3 regions of the Mesorhizobium sp. AR10 genome follow, and region 1 is predicted to be linked to each of the others. Evidence: predicted binding sites of a transcription regulator. Region 1 holds the regulator's gene; each other region holds the start of a gene.
What was found. The regulator PhoB, encoded in region 1, activates phosphate uptake and scavenging genes when phosphate is short. The targets are predictions, from matches to a motif close to TGTCATNNANCTGTCAT.
Positions count from the first base shown of each region.

Region 1 (7,343 bases):
TCGGCACTCGATCCGATCGCCACGGCTCGCGTCGAGGAACTAATCGACGAACTGCGCCAGAACTACACGATCGTCATCGTCACCCACTCGATGCAGCAGGCGGCGCGCGTGTCGCAGCGCACGGCGATGTTCCATCTCGGCTATCTGGTCGAGGAGGGCGCCACCGACAAGATGTTCACCAACCCCGACGACAAGCGCACCCAGGACTACATCACCGGCCGGTTCGGCTGAGCGGTTCTGACAGCGAAGTTTCAGACACGAGGACGAAGATCATGGGTGAACATACCGTCGCGTCGTTCGATGAGGATCTGGAGCAGATCAGCCAGCTGATCCGCGACATGGGCGACCTGGCCCGCTCGATGGTCAGCGGCTCGACCAAGGCGCTGCTCAATTCGGACAACGCATTGGCGCAGCGTGTCGTTTCCGACGACGCCATCATGGATGCGCGTCAGCGCGAGCTCGACGACCGCGCCATCACGCTAATCGCCAAGCGCCAGCCGATGGCCAACGACCTGCGTGCGGTCGTCGGCTCGATCCGCATGGCTGGCGATCTCGAACGTATCGGCGACCTTGCCAAGAACATCGCCAAGCGCGTCGGCACCGTCGGCCTCAGCGTCACGCCGCGCGACCTCTCGCACTCCATCGATGTGATGGCGCAGCTGGTGCTGGTCCAGGTGCAAGGGGTCATCGAGGAATATGCAGCCGCGGACGCAGCAGCGCTCGCCACGCTCAGGAACAACGACGAGCGCATCGACGTCAAATACACCTCGGTGTTTCGCGAGCTTTTGACCTACATGATGGAAGACCCGCGCAACATCACCGCATGCACGCATCTGTTGTTCTGCGCCAAGAATCTCGAGCGCATCGGCGACCATGTCACCAACATCGCCGAAAACGCCTACTATGTGCTGACCGGTTCACAATTGCCTGCCAATCGTCCCAAGCAGGACGAAACGGCGATGTCCGCGCCGGCGGCATGACAGGGGTGACCAGTCGATGATCGCGCCACGCATCATGGTGGTGGAGGACGAGGAGCCGCTAGGCGTGCTGCTCCGCTACAATCTCGAATCCGAGGGCTACCAGGTCGAGGTGGTGACGCGCGGCGACGAGGCTGAAATCCGGCTGCAGGAAAACGTCCCCGATCTTCTGGTGCTGGACTGGATGGTGCCAGCGGTTTCCGGCATCGAGCTTTGTCGGCGCCTCAGGATGCGGCCGGAAACCGAACGGCTGCCGATCATCATGCTGACCGCGCGCGGCGAGGAGAGCGACCGGGTGCGCGGCCTCTCGACGGGGGCCGACGACTATCTGGTCAAACCGTTCTCGACGCCGGAATTCATGGCCAGGGTGAAGGCGTTGCTGCGTCGCGCCAAGCCGGAAGTGCTGTCCAGTGTGCTGAAGGTCGGCGATATCGTGCTCGATCGCGAATCGCACCGGGTCTATCGCAAGAAGAGCGAAATCCGGCTCGGGCCGACCGAATTCCGGCTGCTCGAATTCATGATGCGGCATCCCGGCCGGGTGTTCTCGCGCAGCCAACTGCTCGACAATGTCTGGGGTGAGACGATCTACATCGACGAACGCACGGTGGATGTGCATGTCGGCAGGCTGCGCAAGGCGGTCAACAATGGCCGCATGCCCGACGTCATCCGGACGATCCGTGGTGCGGGATACGCGATCAGGGAAGACTAGTCGCCCGGTTTGAATTCAGGCCACGTTCTTTCCGGTGACCGTTCGGGCCTGCGCGCCTGGTGCGAAAATCTCCTGGTCGACGAAGCTCAGCGCCCGCATGGCGCAGCCTTCGCGGATCAGCGGCAGTTCATTCGGCTCGGTGTCGAAGGAGATCGATTTCGAATGCTGGCCGCCGGCCGTCTGGGCGATGGCCTCGCGCAGTGCCGGCTCGATCAGGTCGAAAGCGGCGGCGCTGACGCCGACCATGGCGACCGGCGCCGGATCGATCAGCGCAAACAGGCTGCCGAGACCGAAGCCCAGCGCTTCACCAGCCTTGCGGTAGGCCTCGCGCTCCGGCCCGTCTTTCTCACGTGCCGCAGCTGCCAGAGTTCGCATGTCGGCGTCGCTGACGTCGGCGACCGGCTCGGCGTCCTCGCCCAATTGCCTGGCGTTGCGCCAGATGGCGTAGTTGCCGGCATAGGCCTCGACGCAGCCGCGCCGCCCACAACGGCAAAGCGCGCCGCCCGGGCGATGGATCATATGGCCGAACTCGCCGCCCGAGGAATGGGTGCCGGTGAACAACTCTCCCTTCAGCACCAGCCCCATGCCGATGCCGTGCGAGAGCAGGATGGCGATGAAGTCGTCACGGTAGCGGTCGGGATCGCGCCACTGCAGCGCCACCGCCATCATGTTGCAGTCGTTTTCCATCGTGGCCGGAATGCCGAATTCGGCCTCCAGTATGTCGGCGAAAGCAATGTCGGTCAGCGGCGTGATCGGTGACCACAGCATGGCGCGCGCGTGGGAATCGGTGATGCCCTGAATGCCCATCGCAATGCGGGCGATGCTGTGGACGTCGAGATCGGCGTCTTCGAGCCGGCGGCGGACGATGGCGACGCATTCCCCGATCAGTTCGTCGCGCGGCATGCTCAGCGTGTCCAGCCGGCGCTGTTCCTCGGCGACCAGCTGGCCGGCATAGTCGATGACGGCGACGGAAAGGAAGTTGAGCGACAGCACCACGGTCATGACCGCCGCGGCTTCCGGATTGAGGCCAAGGCCGACTTGCGGGCGGCCGCGTTTCAGCGCGACAGCCTCGCTGGCCTTGCTCTCGGCCAGGATGCCTTCCCCGATTAGGTCCGAGGAAATCGCCGATATGGTCGAATGGCTGAGACCGGTGGTTGCGGCGATCTCCGTGCGCGACGGCTGGCCGGCCCGGCGCACGGCCGAAAGCACCATCGCCCGGTTGCGCCGGCGCAAGTCGTCGTGGCGGATTCCAACCGACATGGTTCTGTCTTCCTCCCGGTCGTCGTCGCGGCCTCTCTTGATCGTATAGGCCGTCGGCGACGCCTAAAGTGCGTTGCGTCTGAATGGACTCACGCGACGCATTTTAGGGTATAGTTCCTGTGCGTGTCGTCATCCCAAAACCACTGCGCACTTTGGGCGACACGCCGTAGCAAATATTGGCAGAAGCAGGGGAGCCTGTCATTATTTATTCCGAGCCTCGAAAAAAAGTCACCAGCACATCAAAATCCATCAGAATCGATGTTGACAGTGCTCTGGTGTTAGATCAGTATTTTTTCGGGGCTCGAAAAAATAGAGCCTTGTGCCGGCCTTCGGGCCAGTTTGGTCGCGCCGCACGCGGCGCAGGGAGGATATTATGAAGAGATTCGCAGCCGCCATCCTGGCGGGTGTCGCCATGTCGCTGACGCTCGCGTCGGTCGCCCAGGCGAAGGACAAGGTCATTGGCGTTTCGTGGTCGAACTTCCAGGAAGAGCGTTGGAAGACCGACGAAGCCGCGATGAAAGCGGCGATCGAGGCCGCCGGCGACAAGTATATTTCCGCCGACGCGCAGTCCAATCCCGGCAAGCAGCTGACCGACGTCGAGAGCCTGATTTCGCAAGGCGCCAACGCGCTCATCATCCTTGCGCAGGACGCCTCGGCCATCGGGCCGGCGGTGCAGAAGGCGCTGGATGAAGGCATCCCGGTCGTCGGCTATGACCGGCTGATCGAAAACAAGGATGTGTTCTATCTGACCTTCGACAACAAGGAAGTCGGCCGCATGCAGGCCCGCGAAGTGTTCAAGGTGAAGCCGGAAGGCAATTACGTCTTCATCAAGGGCTCGGGTGCCGATCCGAATGCCGATTTCCTGTTCGCCGGCTCCATGGAAGTGCTGAAGGACGCCATCGACAGCGGCAAGATCAAGAATGTCGGCGAGGCCTATACGGACGGCTGGCTGCCGGCCAACGCCCAGAAGAACATGGAGCAGTTCCTGACCGCCAACGACAACAAGGTCGATGCGGTGGTTGCAGCCAATGACGGCACCGCCGGCGGTGTCGTCGCCGCTCTGACGGCGCAAGGGCTGGCAGGATCGGTTCCGGTGTCGGGCCAGGATGGCGACCATGCCGCACTGAACCGCGTTGCATTGGGCACGCAGACCGTGTCGGTGTGGAAGGATGCACGCGAACTCGGCAAGAACGCCGCCGAGATCGCCTCGCAGCTGGCCGCTGGCACTGCGCTCGACAAGATCCCGAACGCCGTGAAGTTCACGACGCCTGGCGGCAACGAGACCAACTCGCTGTTCCTGACGCCGATCGCGATCACCAAGGACAACCTCAACGTCGTCATCGATGCCGGCTGGATCAAGAAGGACGAGGTCTGTGCGGGCGTCGCCGCGGGCAGCGTCGCGGCCTGTAACTAAAACCGAACCGGATCCCGGTTCGATCTCGGCGCCGCGGCTCCAAAGCCGCGGCGTTTCTCAAGGGGCTTTCCGCTTCAAATGACTGCGGAAAGCAAATAGCATCGTGTTTCCGGCATCCGCGCCAGACGGCAAACCGGTGGGAGGACATCATGACCGACACTGCCAACACGCCGGTCGCCAATACGCCGGCAGACCGGGCGCGTGCATCCGAACTCAGCACCGTCGGACGCTTCCTCAAGGCAACCGAGCTCGACACGCGCATGCTCGGCATGGTGGGCGCGTTGCTCGTCATCTGGGTGGGCATTCACATCCTGTCGGGCGGGCTTTTCCTGACGCCGCGCAATCTCTGGAACCTGTCGGTGCAGACCTCCTCGGTCGCGATCATGGCGACCGGCATGGTGCTGGTCATCGTCATGCGCAACATCGACCTTTCGGTTGGTTCCGTCGAAGGCGTGATCGGTATGATCATGGGCGTGGCACAGGCCGAATTCCTCATTCGCGTCATCGGCTTCCAACTTGGAGATCCCTGGCTCTGGATCATCGCGCTGACCGCCGGCGTGGTGCTCGGTCTCCTGATCGGCGCATTCCAGGGCTTCATCATAGCCTATCTCGAAGTTCCTGCCTTCATCGTAACGCTGGGCGGCCTGCTGGTCTGGCGCGGCGCAGCCTGGCTGGTAACCAACGGGCGCACGGTCGCGCCACTCGACGCCACCTTCCAGCTCATGGGCGGCGGACCACGGGGTTCGATCGGCGCCACTGCCAGCTGGATCGTCGGCGTCGTCGCTTGTGCGGCGGTTGCCTTCGCGCTGCTCAACGGCCGGTCGCAGCGCAAACGGTTCAAGTTCCCGTTGCGTCCCGTGTGGGCCGAGACCTTGCTTGGCGTGGTTGCTTGCGTTGCCATTCTTGGCGCCGTCTGGATCGCCAATTCCTATCCCTGGCCGATCGGCATCGTGCGCCAGTACGCCCTGCAGAACGGCATCACCCTTCCCGAAGGCGGTTTGTTCATCGCCCATGGCATCGCCATACCGGTGCTGATGGCGATCACCGTCGGCATCGTCATGACCTTCATCACCAAGCGCACCCGCTTCGGCCGCTATGTCTTCGCCATTGGCGGTAATCCGGAGGCCGCCGAACTTGCCGGCATCAACACACGCTGGGTGACCATGAAGGTGTTCATGATCATGGGCGTGTTGGCCGCGATCAGCGCGGCGATCTCGTCGGCCCGTCTCAACGCGTCGACCAATGCGCTGGGCACGCTGGACGAACTCCTGGTCATCGCTGCTGCCGTCATCGGCGGCACGTCGCTGGCGGGCGGCGCCGGAACGGTGATGGGCGCCATGCTCGGGGCGCTGCTGATGCAGTCGCTGCAGTCGGGAATGGTGCTGCTCGGCATCGACTCGCCGCTGCAGAGCATAGTCGTCGGCGCGGTGCTCGTCGTTGCCGTCTGGCTCGACACCGTCTACCGCAAGCGGGTCTAGGGAGGAGAACGATCATGGAAAAAACTGCTCCCACAGGCACGCCGCTGATCGACATGCGCAACATCTCGATCGCCTTCGGCGGCATTCGCGCGGTCGACGATGCCTCCGTCGATCTTTTCCCGGGCGAGGTCATGGCGCTGCTCGGCCACAACGGCGCAGGCAAATCGACGCTGATCAAGATCCTGTCGGGCGCCTACAAACGCGACGCGGGGCAGATCTTCGTCAATGGCCAGGAGGCCGCGATCTCCAATCCACGCGATGCCAAGAAATATGGCATCGAGACGATCTACCAGACGCTGGCGCTTGCCGACAATGTCGACGCCGCCGCCAACCTCTTCCTCGGCCGCGAGCTGATGACCGGCTGGGGCACGCTCGATGACGTCGCCATGGAGGCCGAGGCCCGCAAGGTGATGGGCAGGCTCAATCCGCGCTTCCAACGCTTCAAGGAGCCGGTGGTAAAGCTGTCGGGCGGCCAGCGGCAGTCGGTGGCGATTGCGCGCGCCATCCTGTTCAATGCCCGCATCCTGATCATGGACGAGCCGACGGCGGCACTCGGGCCGCAGGAAACGGCGCAGGTCGGCGAACTGGTCAAGCAGCTCAAGGCCGACGGCATCGGCATCTTCCTGATCAGCCACGACATTCATGATGTGTTCGAACTCGCCGACCGTGTCTGCGTGATGAAGAACGGCCAGGTCGTGGGCACGGCGCGCACCACCGATGTTACCCAGGACGAGGTGCTCGGCATGATCATCCTGGGCAAATGTCCGCCCGGCGCCATTCCCGGGCCGGGCGCGCTCAAGATCGCCGCCTGAAGGTGCTGTCTCTGGCCTGACCACGTCTAGTAAGCCGGCTAATTCTCGGCGATGTGATATGCCAGCCGTCACGATGATTTGGCCGCGCCATTGTGTTGCCGCGGGGACTTGCCCATAAAGGCCCGAAACCGTCATGGGCCGCATCCTCCGTTGAAGAAGTTTTTCCCGATCGTCGCCTTCATTGCCGTCGCGCTCATCAGCCTGACGATGGCGGGATTCGCCTATTTTGCCACGCAGGAAGCGGCGCGCATCAAGTTCGCGGCGACGGCGGACGACGCGCTCAACCGGATAGAGAGCCGCATCGACCTGCATCTGTCGCTGCTGCGCTCGAGCCGGGCGCTGTTCGACGCCCGCAATGGCGACATTTCGCAAAGCGAGTTCAAGGCGTTCTTCAACGCGCTCGATGTCGACAAAAATTTTGCCGGCCTGCGCGGCATCGGCTTTCTCCGGTTGGCGAAAACCGGTGACGAGGCGGCGGTCGAGCGCGACATCCTGCACGACCATGGCGTCGCCCATGCGGTCTATCCGGACACGACGCTGCCGTGGCGCACGCCCATCTTCATGTTCGAGCCGCTGGACCCATCCAACCAGTCGAGCATCGGCTTTGACATGTTCACCGAACCGGTGCGGCGGGAGGCAATCGAAAAGGCGATGGCTGACGATCAGCAGCACGCGAGCGGACTCCTCCAACTC
Region 1 is NZ_CP080524.1:1,658,443-1,665,785, forward strand. Features, by position in the region: gene pstB (phosphate ABC transporter ATP-binding protein PstB) at 1-231, shown strand, start outside; gene phoU (phosphate signaling complex protein PhoU) at 273-980, shown strand; gene phoB (phosphate regulon transcriptional regulator PhoB) at 997-1,686, shown strand; gene LHFGNBLO_RS11570 (ROK family protein) at 1,702-2,946, opposite strand; gene xylF (D-xylose ABC transporter substrate-binding protein) at 3,320-4,360, shown strand; gene LHFGNBLO_RS11580 (sugar ABC transporter permease) at 4,510-5,838, shown strand; gene LHFGNBLO_RS11585 (ATP-binding cassette domain-containing protein) at 5,853-6,650, shown strand; gene LHFGNBLO_RS11590 (CHASE domain-containing protein) at 6,801-7,343, shown strand, end outside.

Region 2 (7,343 bases), 320 kb from region 1:
GAGCGGCGGCGGCTCATCATTGACCCGGAGGGAGCCAAAGCCTTGCGCAAGCCTGCCCGCGAGGGAACGGCGATCCGCATCGATCTGGCCGGCGAGCCCGATCGCGAAGCCATCATCTCGGCCGCCGGCGGATAAAATAAGGGAGGGAGCACACATGTGCTCCCTCCCGGCACCCCTTCAACGAAGAGAAAAACTTACGCCGCGCCGGCAACTTTCGCCGACTTCTCGAAGCGCTTGCGCTCGTTCGGGTCGAGATAAAGCTTGCGCAGGCGGATGGTCTTCGGCGTCACCTCAACCAACTCGTCGTCCTGGATCCAGGCCAAAGCCTTCTCCAGCGTCATGCGGATCGGCGGCGTCAGCTTCACCGCTTCGTCCTTGCCGGCGGCGCGGATGTTGGTCAGCTTCTTGCCCTTCAGCACGTTCACTTCGAGGTCGTTGTCGCGTGAATGGATGCCGATGATCATGCCCTGATAGACCTTGACGCCCGGGTCGATGACCATCGGGCCGCGGTCTTCGAGGTTCCACATGGCGTAGGCCACCGCCTCACCCTGCTCGTTGGAGATCAGCACGCCATTGATGCGGCCGGGCAATTCGCCCTTGTAGGGCTCGTAGGCATGGAACAGCCGGTTCATCACGGCGGTGCCGCGCGTATCGGTCAACAGTTCCGACTGGTAGCCGATCAGGCCGCGCGTCGGTGCGTGGAAGACGATGCGCTGGCGATTGCCGCCGGACGGGCGCAACTCGACCATCTCGGCCTTGCGCTCCGACATCTTCTGCACGACGATGCCAGCATGCTCCTCGTCGACGTCGATGACGACTTCCTCGACCGGCTCGAGCATTTCACCGTTTTCGCCCTTCTGCATGACGACACGTGGCCGCGACACGGCGATCTCAAAACCTTCGCGGCGCATCGTCTCGATCAGCACGGCAAGCTGCAATTCGCCGCGGCCGGAGACGAAGAACGAATCCTTGTCCGGCGATTCCTCGATCTTCAGCGCCACATTGCCTTCGGCCTCGCGCAGCAGGCGGTCGCGGATGACGCGGCTGGTCACCTTGTCGCCCTCCGTGCCGGCCAGCGGACTATCGTTGACGAGGAAGGACATGGTCACGGTCGGCGGATCGATCGGCTGCGCATGCAGCGGCTCGGTCACCGCCGGATCGCAGAAGGTGTCGGCGACGGTTCCTTTCGACAGGCCGGCAATGGCGACGATGTCACCCGCCTGCGCCTCTTCGATCGGCTGGCGCTCGAGGCCGCGGAAAGCGAGGATCTTGGAGATGCGGCCGGTTTCGACCAGCGTGCCGTCATGGTGCAGCACCTTGACCGGCTGGTTGGATTTCAACGTGCCGGATTCGATGCGGCCGGTGATGATGCGGCCAAGGAACGGATTGGCTTCAAGAATGGTGCCGATCATGCGGAACGGGCCGGGGTGAACGGTCGGCGCGGGCACATGCTTGATGACGAGATCGAACAGCGGCGCCAGGCCCTGGTCCTTGGGGCCTTCGGGATTCTCGGAAACCCAGCCATCGCGGCCTGAACCGTAGAGAATCGGGAAGTCGAGCTGTTCGTCGGTAGCATCAAGTGCTGCAAACAGGTCGAACACTTCGTTGACCACCTCGACATGGCGGGCGTCCGGCCGGTCGATCTTGTTGATGACGACGATCGGCTTCAGGCCGACCTTGAGCGCCTTGCCGACGACGAATTTTGTCTGTGGCATCGGCCCTTCGGCGGCGTCGACCAGCACAATGGCCGAATCCACCATCGACAGGATGCGCTCGACCTCACCGCCGAAATCGGCGTGGCCGGGGGTGTCGACGATGTTGATGCGGGTATCCTTCCAGTCAACCGAGGTCGCCTTGGCCAGGATGGTGATGCCGCGTTCCTTTTCGAGGTCGTTCGAATCCATGGCGCGCTCGGCGACGCGCTGATTGTCGCGGAAAGAGCCGGATTGCCTCAAAAGCTGGTCGACGAGGGTGGTTTTTCCATGGTCGACGTGCGCGATGATCGCGATATTACGAATTTTCATGTTGTGGTCTCGGGAGCGTTGCAGGCAGCAGGCCAAAAGGCGCTGCCTCTTTCGGTTGCGCGGCTCATACAGGGTTTTTCGCAATTGCGAAAGAGGCGGCTCGTCACCAAATACTCATCAAATCTTAAACATCCGCGTGTGAAATGATTTCATTAACCAAGGCGGGAACCTTTCGGGGCCCGAGCAGTTCGACCTTCATGACCGATCAAGTCATCAGAATCCGGCAGATCGTGGGGTGGGCAGCCCTCGCCGTCATCCTCGCTATAGGCGCCGCGCAATCGGCCGCAACGCTGAAAGAGGCGCGGCCGGCCCTGTCGTCCGATACGCAAACGGCAGAGCAGCTTTTTGCGGACGCCCCCGATGGCGTGGACCCGGTGGTGACCGGACCAGTCAGTGCCGCCTTCAAGCAGCGGCAGGATGCCGCCGGCTGCGACAGCGCGGTCTGGCCCAACATTCCCACGGCTTGTTATCCAGACTAGAGCCTGATCCCACCCCGATAGAATCGGGGATGGGGCTCTACCTTCTTGTTCGACCATGATCTTGTCCGAAAACCGGTCTCCACTTTTCGGGATCATGGTCTGGCTTACGCCGACCGCACCGGATCGAGCGTCACCTTGTAGAGCTCGTTGTCGTCGCGATCCATCAGCCGCACCGTCAGCTGTTCGCTGGCGCCGTTGATGTCGACCAGGCCGAAAAACTGCAGCCCGGCCGACGGCGGCAGGTTCTGCCCCTGCTCGGCGGTCGGCGCCTTGATGAATTTCAGCTCCGGGCCGAAGGTCATGTCGAAATCGTTGGGACCGAACGTGCCGGCATGGATCGGGCCGGAGACGAATTCCCAGAACGGGTTGAAATCCTGGAACTGCGCCTTGTCCGGGTTGTAGTAATGCGCCGCCGTGTAGTGCACGTCGGCGGTGAGCCAGACGGTGTTGGCGATGCCGGCATTCTTGATGTAGCGCAGAAGATCCGCGATCTCGAGCTCGCGTCCCTTTGCCGGGCCATTGTCGCCATTGCTGACCGCCTCGGCTCCAACTTTCTTGGCGCCGTCGTTCCAGACGATGAGGCCAAGCGGCATGTCGGCGGCGATGATTTTCCAGGTCGCGTTGGAGTTTGCCAGCTCGCGCTTCAGCCATTTCGTCTGCTGTTCGCCGAGTATGCGCGATTGCGGCGTCATCGTATCCTGCATGTCGGGGCCATTGGCGCCGCGATAGGACCGCATGTCGAGGAAGAACACGTCGAGCAACGGCCCATAGGCGATCTTTCGGTAGACGCGGCCGGGTTCGGACGGCTCGTAGCGGATCGTCGTCATCTCATGGAAGGCGCGCGCCGCGCGTGCCGCCAGCACATGGATGGATTTTTCCGAGTAGCGGTCGTCAGCGGTCAGGTCCTTTGAATCCGACCAGTTGTTCACCACCTCATGGTCGTCCCACTGGTAGAAGGTCGGGCAGATGGCGCTGAGCCCCCGCACGTGGCTGTCCATCAGGTTGTATTTCCACTGCGCCCGGTATTCGTCCAGCGTCTGCGCAACCTTTCGCTTTTCGTCGATGAGGACGGTGTTCTTCCACTTGCCGCCGCTCGGCAGATCGACCTCGTCCTTCATCGGGCCGTCGGCATAGATGGTGTCGCCCGAATGCAGGAAGAAGTCGGGCGTATGCTTGCCGATCGTGGAGTAGGTCTTCATGCCGGTATCGTCGATGCCCCAACCCTGACCGGCGGTATCGCCCGACCAGGCGAAACGGATGTCGCGCTTGGATGCCGGCGCCGTACGGAAGCGGCCGGTGATCGGTTCGGAAACGGCATTGATGTCGGCAAGATCGGCCGCTGTCATGCGGTAGAAGATGTCCTGGTCGGAGGCGAGGTCGGTAAGCAGCCGCTTCACCGTGTAGTCGCTGGCCGGCGACGTATCGAGCGGCGCCAGCCGGGTGGCATTGGCGAAACTTTCCGTCGACGACACTTCGAACATGACCCGTGACGGCCGATCCGTGCGCGTCCACACCATGCCGCTGGTGGCGTCGACGTCGCCCGACTGGATGCCATGGGTGAAGGCCGGCCGCTGATTGGCGCGCGAGTAATAGGGCAGTGCCAGGCCCGAAGCGCCGAGCAGCCCAACGGCGCTCGCGGAGGTGACAAAAGCGCGGCGGGAAATCTTGTTCATGGCTGTCTCCTGGATGGCTTCGAACGGTGCCACCAAGGTCCAACGTCAATGTTTCAGGCGCATCTCGAAACGATGAAGGTTTCGTAACAACCAACAGACATCTCCCCCCTTGAGGGGGAGATGTCGCCGAAGGCGACAGAGGGGGTCGCCTCGCATCAAGCACCAGCCCCATCCGCAGCAACAGTAAGGCTGAGTCCGGTCGAACCGACCCCCTCTGGCCGCTTCGCGGCCCTCTCCCCCTCAAGGGGGGAGATTGGCGCCCGACAGCCGCGCCCTACGCCGACTGCGGCTCCGGATCGAAAGCCGGACGGCTGGTGTTGATCAGCAGCGAGATGCAGGCGGCCGCAATCGCGGTCATGCCGGCGATGAGGAAGGCCAGTTCGTAATTGCCTTGCAGTTCGCGCATGGTGCCGCCGAAGAAGGCCGCCGTTGCCGCCCCCACCTGATGGCCGGCGACGATCCAGCCGAAGACGATCGGCCCGCTGCGGTCGCCGAACGCCTCGTTGGCCAGCCTCAGCGTCGGCGGCACGGTGGCGATCCAGTCGAGCCCATAGAGCACGGCGAAGATGATCAGGCTGGTCGCCGAGAAGCCGGAATAGGGCAGATAGATCAGCGACAGGCCACGGATCGCATAGTAGACGCCGAGCAGCTTGCGCGGATCGAAGCGGTCGGTGAGCCAGCCCGACAGCGTCGTGCCGATCAGGTCGAAGATGCCCATCATCGACAGCAGCCCAGCCGCCTGAATCTCGCCGATGCCCATGTCGCCGCAGAAGGCGATCAAATGCGTGCCGACCAGCCCATTGGTGGTAAAGCCACAGACGAAGAAAGTGGCGAACAGATACCAGAACACCCGCGTGCGAGCGGCGCGTCGCAGCGTGTTGAGCGTGTGCGCGAGGAAATTGCCTTGCGATGCCGGTGGCACCGGCGGCACGTCGTCAGCCTCGGCGCCGTAGCGCACCATGCCGATCGAGGCCGGGCGCTCAGGCACCAGCAGCCAGACCAGCGGCAGAAGGCAGGCGGTGGCAACCGAAATGGCGATGGCGACCGGCTTCCAGCCACCCGACTGGGCGAGCGCGGCCAGCAGCGGCAGGAACACCAGCAAGCCAGTGGCGCTGGAGGCCGACATCAGCCCCATCACCAGCCCGCGATTGGTCTTGAACCAGCGATTGACGATGGTGGCGCCGAGCACGGTGGCGACCGCGCCCGAGCCGATGCCGGAAAACACACCCCATGTGATAAGCAGATGCCAGGGCTCGGTCATCAACAGGCTGAGCGCCGTCGAGCCCGACATTACCACGAGCGAGGCAAGCAGCGTGCGGCGCAACCCGATCCGTTCCATCAGTGCGGCAGCAAACGGCCCGGTCAGACCGTAGAGAAAGATGCCGACGGCAGCAGCCAGCGAAACGACATCGCGGCGCCAGCCGAAACTCTCTTCCAGAGGCAGCATCATGACCGCGGGCGCCGAGCGCAGGCCCGCCGCGATCAGCAGGCAGAGGAAGATGACGCCGACCACGACGAAAGCGTAGCGCTGGCCAAACGGACGGGATTGAGCTATCATGTTACTGACCGGTACGTTGCAATTAGCCCAAGGCTATACGTACCGATCGGTAACACTGTCAAGCGAGTCGCCGGATGCCATCGGACAATAATATTGAACCACCCATCAAGGGTGCTCACGCATCGGCTCTGCCAAAGGCTGCCGAGAAGATCCTCGGCGTGGCGCGCGACCTGTTCTACCGGCAAGGCATCAGGGCAATCGGCGTCGACGAGATTGTGCGGCGCGCAGGCGTCACCAAGCCCAGCCTCTACCGCAGCTTTCCTTCCAAGGACGAGTTGGCCGCATCCTATCTCCGGCAATACGACCTCGAATTCTGGGATCGCTTCGATGAGGCGGTGAATGCCCATCCGGGCGACCCGCGCGCGCAGATCCACGCTTTCCTGACCCGCGTCGGCAAGCGCACGCAAAAGCCCGACTATCGCGGCTGCGGCATGACCAACGCTGCCGTCGAGTATCCCGAACACGGCCACCCGGCCCGCGTCGTCAGCGAGGCCAACAAACAGGAATTGCGCCGCCGCTTGCGCGCCATGGCAGCGGCGATGGGCGCTGGCGACGCCGACACGCTCGGCGACGGGCTGCTGCTGTTGATCGAGGGCGCCTATATCAGTGGCCAGTTGTTCGGGTTGGGCGGCCCAGCACAATCGGTCGCCCGCAACGCAGATCTGCTGATCGGGGCGAGCCTGAAAGACTAGGCCAGGTCGGAATTTGACGATACGCTGCGGCGAGCTGCAATGGAGCTGTCCGCATGCGCGCTTTCCTGATCCCGCTTGCCCTCGCCGGCTTCTGCCAAACCGCCCAGGCCGACGGCATATCCAGCGTCTACAGCGATCTCGACTGGAAGAAGGACTGCGTGACCTACGCGCATGCCGAGGAAGGCGACGGCGACTGGGCCAGCCTCACCTGTTCGGGCTATCGTGGCTATCCCGTGCTGGTCTCCTACGACGACGCCCGCGAATCGCTGTTTTACGGTTTTCCGTCCAGCGACATGACGGCGGTCTGGGAAAGCTTTTCCGGCTTCAATTCGGCCGGACCCAAGGTCGAGTGGCGCATCGAGACCAAAGGCGACATCGTCATTCCCTTCGCGGTCATCCACCGTCGCTCGATCAGCAATCCCGATGACCAGAACAAGCCGAACGAAGTGCTGCTCGTCGCCAAGGTCTCCCAACCGGAGACCTATAGCGGCTGCACCGTCGGGCTGGTGCAGGCCACCGGCAATCCCGCCGCCAACGATCAGGCGCGTAAGCTGGCCGACGAAAAGGCGCGGACCTTTGCCTGTGGCAAGGACAAGCGCGTGGTGATCGGCAACGCGCCGGATTTCGGCCGCGTCGATAATTGATCCGCTGAACTACTTGCTCTTCTTCGCCCGCGCGATCGCGTCGACGATCATCTTCTTGGCATAGGCGGAGTCGTGCCAGCCCTCGATCTTGACCCATTTGCCGGGTTCGAGATCCTTGTAGTGCTCGAAGAAGTGCTGCACCTGCTGGCGGGTGATGTCGGGCAGCTGCGTATATTCGGTGACGTTTTCATAGCGCAGCGTCAGCTTGGGTGAAGGCACCGCAATGATTTTCTCGTCCTGGCCGGCATTGTCTTCCATGATCAGCACGCCGAT
Region 2 is NZ_CP080524.1:1,342,379-1,349,721, reverse strand. Features, by position in the region: gene LHFGNBLO_RS10005 (DUF1062 domain-containing protein) at 1-135, shown strand, start outside; gene typA (translational GTPase TypA) at 195-2,024, opposite strand; gene LHFGNBLO_RS09995 (hypothetical protein) at 2,222-2,503, shown strand; gene LHFGNBLO_RS09990 (alkaline phosphatase D family protein) at 2,608-4,176, opposite strand; gene LHFGNBLO_RS09985 (MFS transporter) at 4,451-5,734, opposite strand; gene LHFGNBLO_RS09980 (TetR/AcrR family transcriptional regulator) at 5,809-6,426, shown strand; gene LHFGNBLO_RS09975 (hypothetical protein) at 6,480-7,070, shown strand; gene ppa (inorganic diphosphatase) at 7,080-7,343, opposite strand, start outside.
Region 2: a site for PhoB is predicted at 4,249-4,265, ahead of LHFGNBLO_RS09990 (alkaline phosphatase D family protein). Genes of this name have one in related genera too.

Region 3 (7,343 bases), 310 kb from region 1:
TTCTGCGCGGTCCCGAAACCGGTCTGGTCACCGTGCGCGGCCGCATTGGCGGCGGCGGCGCGCCGTTCAATGTCGGCGAGGCGACGGTCACGCGCGCCACCGTGCGGCTTGCGTCGGGGCAGGTCGGTCATTGCTACGCGCTTGGCCGCGACAAGCAGAAGGCCAGGCTGGCGGCGATCGCCGATGCGCTCTGGCAGGATTCCGCGCATCGCGACGAGGTCCAGACCAAACTCATCGCCCCGTTGCAGGCGGCATTGGCCGAGGCGCGCGAAAAACGCCGGGCCGAGACGACGGCAACGAAGGTGGATTTCTTCACCATGGTGCGCGGAGAAGACTGATGGATATCGCAACACAGTCGATCGTTGGCGGCTTCGCCGATCCGGTGTTCAATGCCCAGAGCGTGTTCCGCGCCGTGATGGACGCCATGGCGCGGCCGGGCACCATGCAATCCCTGCCGGTCTTCGCCCGCCCACCGCTGCCATTGTCGGCAGGCTCCGGCGCTATTGCGCTAGCGCTCTGCGACAACGACACGCCGCTTTGGCTCGATCCGACCTTGCAGGCCTCCGCAGCGGTCAAATCCTGGCTTGGCTTCCACAGCGGCGCACCAGAGGCCAACACGCCGGCCGATGCGCATTTCGCCTTGATCGCGACGCCCGCCGAGATGATGTCGCTCGACGGCTTTTCACAAGGCACGCAGGACTATCCCGACCGCTCCACGACGCTGATCCTGCAGGTGAGCGATCTCGTCTCCGGCGCCCCGCTGTCGCTCGAAGGTCCCGGCATCGAAAGCACGGCGACCATCGCGCCGGCGCAGATGCCGCGGCATTTCGTCGAACAGTGGAGGCAGAACAATCAGCGCTTCCCACGCGGCGTCGACGTCATCCTCGCAACGCCGGACGGCATCGCTTGCCTGCCGCGCACCACGCGCATCAAGACGATGGAGACGTGAGATGTATGTCGCGGTAAAAGGTGGCGAAGCGGCAATTGCCAACGCTCACAAGCTGCTCGCCGACCGCCGGCGCGGCGACCGTTCGGTGCCGGCACTTCGCCTCGACCAGATCGTCGAGCAATTGGCGCTCGGCGTCGACCGAGTGATGAGCGAAGGCTCGCTCTATGACCGCGAGCTGGCGGCACTCGCCATCGTCCAGGCGCGCGGCGACATGATCGAGGCAATCTTCCTGGTGCGCGCCTACCGCACCACGCTGCCCCGCTTCGGCTACACCAGGGCGATCGACACCGCCGCAATGCTGGTCGAACGGCGCGTGTCGGCGACCTACAAGGACCTGCCCGGCGGCCAGCTGCTCGGCCCGACCTTCGACTACACCCACCGGCTGCTCGATCCTGACCTTGCCGCCGGCGGCGACGTTGCCGAACCGCAGCAGCGCGCAAGCGAGGCGGAAGCCATGCCGCGCGTTTCCGCGATCCTCGCCCGCGAAGGTCTGATCGAGCCCGATGGCGACATGCCGCAGGACCATGTTCCCGGCGACATAACCCGCGAGCCGTTGGAATTCCCGATGGCGCGCGACATTCGCCTGCAGGCGCTGTCGCGTGGCGATGAGGGTTTCTTGCTGGCACTCGGCTATTCCACCCAGCGCGGCTATGCCCGCAACCATCCCTTCGTCGGCGAGGTCCGCATCGGCGAGGTCGAGCTGGAACTCGACGTCCCGGAACTGCCCTTTGCCGTGCCGCTCGGCAGCGTCCGCGTCACCGAATGCCAGATGGTCAACCAGTTCAAGGGTTCAGCCAAGGCGCCGCCGCAATTCACCCGCGGCTACGGCCTGGTCTTCGGCCAGAGCGAACGCAAGGCGATGGCGATGGCACTGTGCGACCGGGCGCTTCGCGCAACCGAACTCGGCGAGGATGTCGGCGCTGCTGCTCAGGATGAGGAGTTTGTCATCTCGCATTCCGACAATGTTCAGGCGACCGGCTTCGTCGAACATCTGAAGCTGCCGCACTATGTCGACTTCCAGGCCGAGCTTGATCTGGTGCGCCGCATGCGCGCCGAGCACGACGCTCGCGAGAACATGGGCTCCTTGGAAGAAAAGAAGGAAGCCGCGGAATGAGCCTAGTCGCCCGACCCACCATGACCGCCGCCGCTGTCGTACAAATTGCCGCCATGCCCTCCGCTGCTGCCGCCAATGTTCTCGCCATGCGCGCCTTCCCTGGCTGCAGGAAGAACCATTCTTCGAAGGATAAGGCCGACCACACCGGCGAGCACCAGCAGCAGAATTCCGAGATGCATCCAACCGGTTTCGGTCATCCGATTTCGCCCCTGTTTCCGCGTCCTGGACGCCAATTAGATAGCACAATGTGGATGTGATCGCCATGACGGACATCGCCACCTACAACTTCGCCTATCTCGACGAGCAGACCAAGCGGATGATCCGCCGCGCGATCCTCAAGGGCATCGCCATCCCCGGCTATCAGGTGCCGTTCGCCTCGCGCGAAATGCCGATGCCCTATGGCTGGGGCACCGGCGGCGTCCAGGTCACCGCCTCGATCATCGGCCCCGACGACGTGCTGAAGGTCATCGACCAGGGCGCCGACGACACCACCAATGCGGTCTCGATCCGTGCCTTCTTCAAGAAGGTCGCCAATGTCGCCGTGACGACCGACACCGCCAGCGCCACCATCATCCAGACCCGCCACCGCATCCCCGAACATCCGCTGAGTGCCGGCCAAATTCTGGTCTATCAGGTGCCGATCCCCGAGCCGCTGCGCTTCCTCGAACCGCGTGAGACCGAAACGCGCAAAATGCATGCGCTGGAGGAATATGGCCTGATGCATGTGAAGCTCTACGAGGACATCGCCAGGCACGGCCGCATTGCCACCACCTACGCCTATCCGGTCAAGGTCGAGGGCCGTTACGTGATGGACCCGTCGCCGACGCCGAAATTCGACAATCCGAAGATGCATCAATCGCCGGCTTTGCAATTGTTCGGCGCGGGCCGCGAAAAGCGCATCTATGCGCTGCCGCCCTTCACCGATGTGGTCAGCCTCGACTTCGAGGACCATCCGTTCGAGGTGCAGACCTTCGACCAACCTTGCGCGCTGTGTGCGGCCGAGAATGTCTATCTCGACGAGGTCATTCTCGACGACCATGGCGGCCATATGTTCGTCTGCTCCGACACCGATCATTGCGAGAAACGCCGCGAAGAGGGGCACCGCGGCCATCTTGCGCCCGAGACCCCACTTGCCCCAGGAAACATGGAGCCGGCGCAATGACCGACGAACCGCTGCTGCGCGTTTCCGCGCTGTCCAAATTCTATGGCTCTCGCGTCGGCTGCGAGAACGTTACCTTCGACCTGTGGCCCGGCGAGGTGCTGGCGGTGGTCGGCGAATCCGGCTCCGGCAAGACGACGCTGCTCAACTGCCTGTCGACGCGGTTGCTGCCCAGTTCCGGCACCGCCAGCTACCGCATGCGCGATGGCCAGTTCCGCGAACTCTACCGCATGAGCGAGGCCGAGCGCCGCTTCCTAATGCGCACCGATTGGGGCTTTGTCCACCAGAACCCCGCCGATGGACTGCGCATGACGGTGTCGGCCGGCGCCAATGTCGGCGAACGGCTGATGGCGGTGGGCGACCGCCACTACGGCAAGATCCGCGCCACGGCGGTCGACTGGCTGTCGCGCGTCGAGATCGACGAGGACCGTATCGACGACGAACCGCGCGCCTTTTCCGGCGGCATGCGCCAGCGCCTGCAGATCGCCCGCAACCTCGTCACCGGGCCGCGGCTGGTGTTCATGGACGAGCCGACCGGCGGGCTCGATGTCTCGGTGCAGGCGCGCCTGCTCGACCTCTTGCGCGGACTGGTCACGGTTCTCGGCCTGGCGGCCATCGTCGTCACCCATGATCTCGCGGTGGCGCGTCTCTTGTCGCAGCGCATGATGGTGATGAAGGACGGTCGCGTCGTTGAAAGCGGCCTCACCGACCGCGTGCTCGACGATCCGCGTGCGCCCTACACGCAGTTGCTCGTTTCTTCCATCCTGCAGGTGTAACCATGCCGACGCCCCTCGTTGTCTCCGACGTCGCCAAGAGCTTCACCATGCATCTGCGCGACGGCATCAAACTACCGGTCGTCGCCGATGTCTCGTTCTCGATCAGGGCCGGCGAGTGCGCCGTGCTCGGCGGCCCGTCGGGCGCCGGCAAGAGCTCGATCCTGAAAATGCTCTACGGCAACTATGCCGTCGACGAAGGCCAGATCATCGTCCGGCATGACGCCGGGCTCATCGATCTGGCGATAGCCAGCCCGCGCACCGTGCTTGCAGTGCGCCGGCAAACCATCGGCTATGTCAGCCAGTTCCTACGCACCGTGCCGCGCGTCTCGGCGCTCGATGTCGTCGCCGAGCCGCTGGTCGAGCGCGGCGAGGAGCGCGAGGCAGCCAGAGGCAAGGCACGCGCTCTGCTGGCGCAGCTCAATCTTCCGGAGAAACTCTGGGCATTGCCGCCGGCGACCTTCTCCGGCGGCGAGCAGCAGCGCGTCAACATCGCGCGCGGTTTCATCACCGAGCACCCGATCCTGCTGCTCGACGAGCCGACCGCCTCGCTCGACGCCAGGAACCGCGACGTGGTGATTGCGCTGATCGCGGCCAAGAAGGCGGCGGGCGTCGCCCTGCTTGGCATCTTCCACGATCATGACGTGCGCGAGGCAGTGGCCGACCGCATCATCGACGTGACCGCCTTTGCCGCCGGAAAAATCGCCGCATGACCAGGAAATTGTCGGAGGCGCCGCTGGTCCACGCGACGGCGCAAGTCGAGAACTCGACGCTTGGCCGCTGGACCGAGATCGCCGACCGTAGCCGGGTTTCGGAGAGCATCCTCGGCGACTATTCCTACATGATGCAGGACTGTGCCGTCTGGTGCGCGACGATCGGCAGGTTTTCAAACATCGCCGCCAGTGTGCGCATCAACGCCACCAACCACCCGACCTGGCGGCCGACACTGCACCACTTCACCTATCGCGCATCAGACTATTGGGACGACGCCGAGCACGAAACAGAATTCTTCGCCCAGCGCCGCGCCAAACGCGTCACCATCGGCCACGACACCTGGCTCGGCCACGGCTCCACCATCCTGCCCGGCGTCACCGTCGGCGATGGCGCCGCAGTCGGCGCCGGCGCGGTGGTATCGAAGGATGTCGCGCCTTACACCATCGTCGGCGGCGTGCCGGCAAAGCCGATCCGCGAACGCTTCGACCGCCGCACCGCCGAACGCTACCAGGCGCTCGCCTGGTGGGACTGGGACCATGCCCGACTGCGCGCAGCGTTGGACGATTTCCGCGCGCTTTCGGCTGAGGCGTTCTTGGAAAAGCACGGCGGGTAGTTCGTCAACCCCAGGCACGGTTGCACCGCGTCTGTGGGCGGTAACAAAACTGACATCAATCCGACACCGCAGGTTCATGCCGTTGCGCTAGCGAGGGTATCAGACCTTCAACTGCGACTGGACTGGAACCTGCCTATGTCAGCGACGTCAGCCACGCTCGAAATCCGCGGCGTCTCCCGCCGATTTGGCAAGAACACCGCCGTCAGCGCCGTCGACCTGTCGATCCCGCAAGGTCAGATGGTCGGCATCATCGGTCGCTCGGGCGCCGGCAAATCGACCCTTCTTCGCATGATCAACCGTCTCATCGATCCCAGTCAGGGGTCGATTTTTTTTGACGGCGCCGAAGTCTCAAGCCTGCGCGGATCGCCGCTGCGTCGCTGGCAGCGCGACTGCGCCATGATCTTCCAGCAGTTCAACCTGGTGCCGCGCCTTGACGTGCTGACCAATGTGCTGCTCGGCCGGCTGAACCACCGCTCCACCATGTCGAACCTGCTCGGCATCTTCTCCCGCGAGGAAAGAGCCGAGGCGATAGCAGCGCTGGAGCGTCTCGACATCGCCCGCACCGCGCTGCAGCCCGCCGGTACCTTGTCCGGCGGCCAGCAGCAGCGCGTCGCCATCGCCCGCGCCTTGATGCAGCAGCCGAAGGTGATCCTCGCCGACGAGCCTATTGCCTCGCTCGACCCTCTCAATGCCAAGGTGGTGATGGATTCGCTGCAGGATATCAATTTGCGCGAAGGCATCACCGTCGTCACCAATCTGCACACGCTGGATACCGCGCGCACCTATTGCAACCGCATCATCGGCATGGCCGCCGGCAAGGTCGTGTTCGACGGCCCGCCCGAAGACCTCAACCGCGAGGCCGTGCGCATGGTCTACGGCGCCGACAGCAACGGCGACGAAATCTCCGAGGCCATCACCTCGACCAGCGTCATCATCAAGCAAAAAATCGCCGCATCCGCCGGTCCGCTTGAACCCGCATTCCCGGGGTACTGAGATCGGCCTGGATCGCCAGCCTGCGTCACAGGCACCTGTCAAAATTCGAACGCAGCCGGCGCGATGCCGGACCCAAAACAGGAGAGACACGAGATGTTTAGAAAGATACTTTTCGGTGCCGTTTCCATCATGGCCATGGCGATGGGCGCGGTCCAGGCACAGGACCTGAAGGAATTCCGCGTCGGCATTCTGGGCGGCGAGAACGAAGCCGACCGTCTGCGCAACTACCAGTGCTTCGCCGACCACATCAAGGAAGTCCTCGGTGTCGAGAAAGTTTCGCTGTTCCCGGCCGCCGACTACGACGGCGTCATCCAGGGTCTGCTCGGCGGCACGCTTGACTATGCCGAACTCGGCGCGTCCGCCTACGCAAAGGTCTATCTCGAAAACAAGGACGCGGTTCAGCCGATCCTGACGACGGTCCAGACCGACGGTTCGACCGGCTACCATTCGGTTATGGTCGCCCGTGCGGATTCAGGCATCAAGACACTCGCTGACATGAAGGGCAAGAAGCTCGGTTTCGCCGATCCCGATTCGACTTCTGGCTACCTGATCCCGGTCACGTCGCTGCCCAAGGACATCGGTATGGATGTGAAGAGCTATTTCGCGTCGACCGGCTTCGGCGGCGGCCATGAACAGCTGGTGCTTGAAGTTCTGAAGGGCACCTTCGATGCCGGCACCACCTGGGCCTCCGGCGTCGGCGACTTCAAGGACGGCTACAGCTCGGGCAATCTGCGCAAGATGGTCGACAAGGGCGTCCTCAAGATGGACGACCTCGTCGAATTGTGGCAGTCGCCACTGATCCCGAACGGCCCGCTGGTCATACGCACCTCGCTCGACGCCGGCACCAAGCAGAAGATCACCGATTTCCTGACCAAGCTTCCGCAAACCGATCCGGCTTGTTTCGCGGCGGTACAGGGCGGCGACTTCAAGGGCTATTCGCCGGTCACCCCGGAATTCTATCAGGCGATCATCGACGCTCGTAAGGCGAAGATCGGCTCGTAGGCCTAAAGGCACGACGCCGCCGGGGC
Region 3 is NZ_CP080524.1:1,970,731-1,978,073, reverse strand. Features, by position in the region: gene phnG (phosphonate C-P lyase system protein PhnG) at 1-338, shown strand, start outside; gene phnH (phosphonate C-P lyase system protein PhnH) at 338-949, shown strand; gene LHFGNBLO_RS13075 (carbon-phosphorus lyase complex subunit PhnI) at 951-2,063, shown strand; gene LHFGNBLO_RS13070 (hypothetical protein) at 2,066-2,260, opposite strand; gene LHFGNBLO_RS13065 (alpha-D-ribose 1-methylphosphonate 5-phosphate C-P-lyase PhnJ) at 2,326-3,225, shown strand; gene phnK (phosphonate C-P lyase system protein PhnK) at 3,222-3,998, shown strand; gene phnL (phosphonate C-P lyase system protein PhnL) at 4,001-4,708, shown strand; gene LHFGNBLO_RS13050 (DapH/DapD/GlmU-related protein) at 4,705-5,322, shown strand; gene phnC (phosphonate ABC transporter ATP-binding protein) at 5,458-6,315, shown strand; gene phnD (phosphonate ABC transporter substrate-binding protein) at 6,409-7,317, shown strand.
Region 3: a site for PhoB is predicted at 5,373-5,389, ahead of phnC (phosphonate ABC transporter ATP-binding protein). Genes of this name have one in related genera too.